2 linked regions of the Loktanella sp. M215 genome follow. The protein of the gene in region 1 binds, or shares a complex with, the protein of each later gene. Links are inferred from orthologs where the notes say so. Each region holds a gene or a part of one and is shown on either strand. Other genes may lie near its edges. The genes, in order: rpsG and tig.

Region 1 (3,180 bases):
TGCTTCTTGTGGGTGTAGGTATGCTCGACTTCGTGGCCGATCGTCTCGCGGTAGGCCACCTGCGGCGCACCGATGTTGGCCTCGACCTTGAACTCGCGACGCATGCGGTCGATCAGGATGTCGAGGTGAAGTTCGCCCATGCCGCGCATGATGGTCTGACCGGATTCGAAATCGGTCTCCACGCGGAAGGACGGATCCTCGGCGGCCAGACGGGCCAGTGCGACGCCCATCTTTTCCTGGTCGGCCTTGGTCTTGGGTTCGACGGCGATCTCGATCACCGGCTCGGGGAAGGTCATCGTTTCCAGAACGACGGGTTCCTTTTCCGAACACAGCGTATCACCGGTCGTGGTGTTCTTCAGACCACCCAGCGCGATGATGTCGCCGGCAAACGCCTCGTCGATCTCTTCGCGGTTGATGGCGTGCATCATCATCATCCGGCCAACGCGCTCTTTGTTGCCCTTGGTCGAGTTCAGCATCGCATCACCCTTCTTCAGCTGACCCGAATAGATCCGGGTAAACGTCAAAGAGCCCACGAAGGGGTCGTTCATGATCTTGAACGCCAAGCCAGAGAACGGCATGTCGTCGTCCGCGCGGCGGGGGATGCTGCGCGTTTCAGTCTCGTCACCGGGCTTGAAGCCCATGTAATCGACCACGTCCAGCGGGCTGGGCAGGAAGTCGATGACGGCGTTCAGCAGCGGCTGCACACCCTTGTTCTTGAACGCGGACCCAGCGGCCACCGGCACGAAGGACAGCGACAGCGTGCCCTTGCGGATCAGCTTGCGCAGGGTCGCCTCGTCGGGCTCGACGCCTTCCAGGTACTGCTCCATCGCGTCGTCGTCCATGTCGACGGCGGTCTCGATCAGCGTGGCGCGCCATTCGTCGGCAAGCTCTTTCAGATCGTCACGGATCGGCTTGCGAACCCAGCTTGCGCCGAGGTCTTCACCTTCCCAGACCCACTCTTCCATCTTGATCAGGTCGATGATGCCTTCCAGCTTGTCTTCGGCCCCGATGGGCAGGCTGATCGGCACGCCGGTCGCACCGGTGCGGTCCTTGATCATCTTGACGCACTTGTAGAAATCGGCGCCGATCTTGTCCATCTTGTTGACAAAGACGATCCGCGGAACCTTGTAACGGTCGGCCTGACGCCAGACGGTTTCGGTCTGCGGCTCGACACCGGCGTTGGCGTCCAGCAGGCAGATCGCGCCGTCAAGCACGGCCAGCGAACGCTCGACTTCGATGGTAAAGTCGACGTGGCCGGGGGTGTCGATGATGTTGAAGCGGTACTTCGTGTCCGAAATGCCGTCAGCGGTCGGGTCTTCCTGACGCTGCCAGAAGGTCGTCGTCGCAGCAGAGGTAATCGTGATACCCCGCTCCTGCTCCTGCTCCATCCAGTCCATGGTGGCGGCGCCGTCGTGGACTTCGCCGATCTTGTGGGACTTGCCGGTATAGAACAGGATGCGTTCGGTCGTCGTGGTTTTACCCGCGTCGATGTGCGCCATGATCCCGAAGTTCCGGTAGCGCTGCAGAGGATAGTCGCGTGCCATTGTGGTGGTGCTCCTGAATTACCAGCGGTAGTGGCTGAACGCTTTGTTCGCGTCGGCCATCTTGTGGGTGTCTTCGCGCTTCTTCACGGCGGTGCCGCGGTTGTTGACCGCATCCAGCAGCTCGCCGGCAAGGCGCTCTTCCATCGTGTTTTCGTTGCGCTTTTTGGCAGCGGCGATCAGCCAGCGGATGGCCAGCGCCTCACGCCGCTCGGGGCGGACTTCGACGGGGACCTGGTAGGTCGCACCACCGACGCGGCGCGAACGCACTTCGACGGAGGGTTTGATGTTCTCGAGGCACTCGTGAAACACTTCCACGGGCGACTTCTTCAGCTTGCCTTCCACACGCTCGAAAGCGTTGTAGACGATCCGTTCGGCGACGGCTTTCTTGCCGTCAACCATCAGGTTGTTCATAAATTTGGTCAGAACGGTATCACCGAACTTGGCGTCCGGCAGGACCTGGCGTTTTTCAGCGGCGTGACGACGTGACATGTCTTTTTCCTCTTATCAAGTTGCGGGCGAAACCCCGGGCAAGGCCCGGGTCGGCCGAGTTTCTTACTTCGGCCGCTTCGCGCCATACTTGGAGCGACGCTGCTTACGGTCTTTGACGCCTTGGGTATCCAGCACACCGCGCAGGATGTGGTAACGGACACCCGGAAGGTCTTTTACACGGCCGCCACGGATCAGGACGACAGAGTGTTCCTGAAGGTTGTGGCTCTCACCGGGGATGTACGAGATGACCTCGAAGCCATTGGTCAGACGGACCTTGGCGACTTTCCGCATGGCGGAGTTCGGTTTCTTGGGCGTGGTCGTATAGACACGCGTGCAGACGCCGCGCTTCTGCGGGCAGCCTTCAAGGTGCATGGATTTCGACCGGGTGACTTTGGGCTGACGCGGTTTGCGGATCAGCTGCTGGATCGTTGGCATTGGGCTGTTGTCCCCATCTTTCTTGTGTGGCGACCACCGGGGGCCGCGGATTGATGACGCGTGCAAATCCGTTCGGAAAAGCACAAAAAATCCGCAGTCGAACCCTTACCGGAGGTTCGGTGCGGTGGGTTCCAGAGGAACAAGGCCTTGCCAGCCCGGTTCTTGACCACTTCAACTCTGATATCGGATTTGGACGGAGTGCGCCCTGACCCGGATGAGGGGCCGTATAGGCCGTTGCACTGGGGGTGTCAACACTGCGCACGGACCGCCCGAAGATCAACAAAACCTAGCGGATGCGGTCCGGTACGACCCGGCGGCGCAGGGCCAGTTGCTGTTCGCGGAACAGGGTGAAGATGCCCGTCGCCACCACGATTCCCGCACCGATCAGCGTCAGGGTCGATGGAAACTCCTTGAACACGATCATGCCCAGCACCAAGGCCGTCAGCAGGCTGGCATAGCGGAACGGCGCGACAAATCCGATCTCGCCCACGCGCATGGCGGCGACCGAGAAGATGTAGCCAAAGACGACAAAGACCGTCGCCCCGCCCAGGCGGAACACCTCTTGCCCCGACATGGGCTGCCAATCGACCCAGATCGACGCGACGCCCGAAAACACCGTGATCCCGACAGCGGCCGAAAGTGAAACCATCAGCGACGGCACCGACCGCGACAGTTTGCGCACGACAAGGTCGCGCAGGGTCACGCAGGCCAC
Region 2 (3,236 bases), 2.3 Mb from region 1 along the record:
CAAAAGGCCGCGCCCCCGAAGGGTGCGGCCTTTGGACTGCATGGGGGGGGCGGGGTCAGACGGCGGCGGAGGCCATTTCGATCCCGTCGGCATACATGATGTGCTGGCGGTCGAAGGTCAGAGTGTAGACCTGCACCTCTTGCGCGTCCTGCAGGGACAGGAATTCGCCGTCGACGAGGCGTGAGGCGGCGACCGTGGCGGTGGGGGCGCCAAAGAGCGCCTCTGCCCGCCAGTCGCGGATGTGGATCTGGGCGCCGGGTGTGACGAGCATATCGCGGTCGGGGCGTGTGTGGCCAAGCGAGCCTGCCTTGATGCGGATCGTGGCGGTGCGCAGGGTCTGCACGGTGACGGCGCGCAGCACGGCCACGCCGGTGTCGCGGGTGATCACGCGGACGCCGGGGGTCAGATGCTCGACCGGGGTTTCACCGTCCAGCGTCATGATCGTCGTGCCGGCGCAGACGCCGCTGATGGCTGCGGTCTGGGTCAGGGTCTCGCGTGTTTTCGTCCCGGTGTGCATGGCGTGTTCCCGCTCTTGGTGGTCTGTGCCTGCATCTGTGGTTCACGACTAAGGCGAAAAAAGGGCAGACTGCCGCCTTTTTCGAAATGCGATTTGCACTCGCATCCGTCTGTCACCTTTGATAGACAGCGCGCAAAGCCGGGGGTGGGTCAAATCCGCCCCCGTTTCACATGCGGGTGTGGCGGAATGGTAGACGCACCAGATTTAGGTTCTGGCGCCGCAAGGCGTGGAGGTTCGAGTCCTCTCACCCGCACCAAAGGTTGAGTAGAAAGAAGGAAAGCCCATGCAGGTCAAAGAGACCCTGAACGACGGCCTCAAGCGCGGATACACGATCACCGTGACGGCGGCGGAACTTGACGACAAGGTTGTCGGCAAGCTGAAAGAAGCGCAGCCCGAAGTCGAGATGAAGGGCTTTCGCAAGGGCAAGGTGCCCATGGCCATGATGCGCAAGCAGTTCGGCCCGCGCCTGATGGGCGATGCGATGCAGGAAGCCATCGACGGTGCGATGAACGAGCACCTGACCTCTTCTGGCGACCGCCCCGCGGCCCAGCCCGAGATGAAGATGGACAACGAAGACTGGAAAGAGGGCGATGACGTCGTCGTCAACGTGACCTACGAAAAGCTGCCCGACGTCCCCGAGACGGACCTGAGCAAGGTCAAGCTGGAGCGTATGGTCGTGAAGGCCGACGAATCTGCCGTCGACGAGGCGCTGAAGAACCTGTCGGAAAGCCCGCAGGCGATGACCTTCGAGGAAAAGAAGGGTGCGGCCAAGGATGGCGATCAGGTTCTGATCGACTTCGTCGGCAAGATCGACGGTGAAGCCTTTGACGGCGGTGCTGGCGAGGATTATCCGCTGGTGCTCGGCTCTAACAGCTTTATCCCCGGGTTCGAGGATCAGCTGCTGAAGGCGAAGGCCGGCGAAGAGAAGGCCGTGACGGTCAGCTTTCCCGAGGATTATCAGGCCCCGCATCTGGCCGGTAAAGAGGCCGTCTTTGACGTGACCGTCAAGGAAGTCCGCGCCGCCAAGGCACCCGAGATGGACGACGAGCTGGCCAAGAAGTTCGGCGCCGAGGATCTGGAGGCCCTGAAGGGTCAGATCCGCGAGCGGCTGGAAGCCGAATACGCCGGTGCGTCCCGCGCGATCGCCAAGCGCAAGCTGCTGGACGAGCTGGATACGCTGGTCGATTTCGAGCTGCCGGCGTCGCTGGTCGAGGCCGAAGCGGGCCAGATCGCGCACCAGCTGTGGCACGAAGAGAACGCAGATCATCAGGGGCACGATCATCCCCAGATCGAGCCCACGGACGAGCACAAGGCGCTGGCCAAGCGCCGGGTGAAGCTGGGTCTGCTGCTGGCCGATATCGGCCAGACCGCAGAGGTGAAGGTCACGGATCAGGAAATGACCCAGGCCGTCATGAACCAGGCGCGTCAGTATCCGGGTCAGGAGCGTCAGTTCTTTGAATTCGTGCAGCAGAACGCACAGTTCCGCCAGCAGCTGCAGGCGCCGCTGTTCGAAGACAAGGTCGTCGACCACATCTTTGACAAGGCCAGCGTGACAGAGAAGGAGGTCAGCAAGGAAGACTTGCAGGCCGCCGTCGAAGCGCTTGAAAACGAAGACTGATCTTCGGTCTTATCGGCTGTAATGATAGAAACGGCACCTCTTTGTGAGGTGCCGTTTCGCGTTGTGCGCTTGTGGTTTCGGCGTGGCGGCGCAATAGTCGATCCCAGCGTCATCGCGTTTTCAGATCTTCATTTCAGTAGGAATTTGCCATGTTTGCGTGGTGTCGACAGAGTCTGACTCTCTGCGTGGCTGTCATGGCCATCGGCGCGGGCGGGTCTGCCATGGCCTGTCCCAATCCGGATCTGGGTGCGGCCAGCATGATCACCAGCAACGGTGCGTCTTTGCGGTTGGGGCAGAACCTCAGGGTCTTTGCGGGCGGGGCGGCGCCTTTGGATGCGTGCAGCTATCTGGGTCTGTCCCGCGTGCCGAAGGCGCAGTTCAACGACGCGCCTGCGCTGGTGGCAGAGTTGGGTGGGATGCAGGGGCTGGCACTGGAGATCGGCGTGTCCAGCCGGTGTGCCACGGCGTTGCTAGTCCAGACCGAAGAAGAGAGCTGGTATTTCAACGACAACGGGCAGGGGCCGGGGCGGCCGCACATGTTGCTGTCGCGGCCGGGCAACGGCACGCTCTCGGTCTGGATCGGGACCGAGGACGGCCAACCCTGCCGCGCGCGCCTGTCGCTAACGACGTTGCTGCGGTGACTTGTGAGGGGGGGCGCTTTGGCGAGCGCCCCCGGTGATCGTTACAGGATCATGCGGTAGACGGCGAAGCCTTCGGGTGTCTCGCCTGCGGGTTCCAGTGTCACGCTTTCGATGGTTTCGGCGTATTGCGCAGCGTTCGGGCCCGTTTCGAACAGGGCCGTGGTGCCGGGCATCGGCTTGAACGACCAGTTGGCGTCGGCGTTGGGGCTGATCGTGCCTTCCTCCACGATATAGCGCACGAGGACGTCGCGGTTGGTGTCCGGCCCTTCGAAGACGATGGTCGTGCCGTCGGCGCCCGGGAAGGTGCCGCCGCCACCGGCGCGGTAGTTGTTGGTGGCCACGATGAACTCTGCCGCGGGGTCGATGGGCTGGCCGTCGAACTTCAGGTCGGTGATGCGATTGGCTTCTGCCGCCACGACATTGCCGTCGCCGTCGTATTTCGACGGCTGGGACAGGTCGA

The links.
Region 2: the proteins of rpsG (region 1) and tig are in contact, whole or in part, in a crystal structure (PDB 3GTY), measured with the Thermotoga maritima proteins. The link is inferred for Loktanella sp. M215 from one-to-one orthologs. Residues at the interface, in WP_004081843.1 of Thermotoga maritima: Lys34, Lys52, Lys55, Glu59, Arg62, Gln63, Glu66, Asn67, Lys69, Val71, Arg95, Ala109, Lys110, Lys111, Gly112, Arg113, Pro114, Glu117, Glu121, Ile124, Ala125, Tyr127, Asn128, Asn129, Thr130, Gly131, Lys135, Asp139, Arg142, Met143; in WP_004081061.1 of Thermotoga maritima: Glu122, Val124, Val129, Leu130, Tyr133, Glu188, Gly259, Ile262, Tyr263, Glu266, Ser270, Glu273, Gln274, Glu277, Arg308, Gln311, Ile312, Ser315, Tyr316, Glu325, Arg329, Arg336, Leu363, Phe366, Trp367, Arg373, Leu377, Arg381, Leu384, Glu387.

The regions. Positions count from the first base shown.
Region 1 is NZ_WMEA01000001.1:454,777-457,956, forward strand. What follows is about bases 299-3,164. They hold rpsG (30S ribosomal protein S7), read right to left. Parts: upstream 2,034-3,164; coding sequence 1,563-2,033; downstream 299-1,562. Other genes in these bases: fusA (elongation factor G), read right to left, coding at 299-1,544; rpsL (30S ribosomal protein S12), read right to left, coding at 2,097-2,468; GLR48_RS02275 (DMT family transporter), read right to left, coding at 2,755-3,164. In the rest of the region: more of fusA, read right to left, coding at 1-298; more of GLR48_RS02275, read right to left, coding at 3,165-3,180.
Region 2 is NZ_WMEA01000001.1:2,751,336-2,754,571, forward strand. What follows is about bases 46-2,967. They hold tig (trigger factor), read left to right. Parts: upstream 46-800; coding sequence 801-2,135; downstream 2,136-2,967. Other genes in these bases: GLR48_RS13475 (Hint domain-containing protein), read right to left, coding at 56-517; GLR48_RS13490 (hypothetical protein), read left to right, coding at 2,321-2,776; GLR48_RS13495 (bifunctional 2',3'-cyclic-nucleotide 2'-phosphodiesterase/3'-nucleotidase), read right to left, coding at 2,818-2,967. In the rest of the region: more of GLR48_RS13495, read right to left, coding at 2,968-3,236. UniProt on the Bacillus subtilis protein: Involved in protein export. Acts as a chaperone by maintaining the newly synthesized protein in an open conformation. Functions as a peptidyl-prolyl cis-trans isomerase.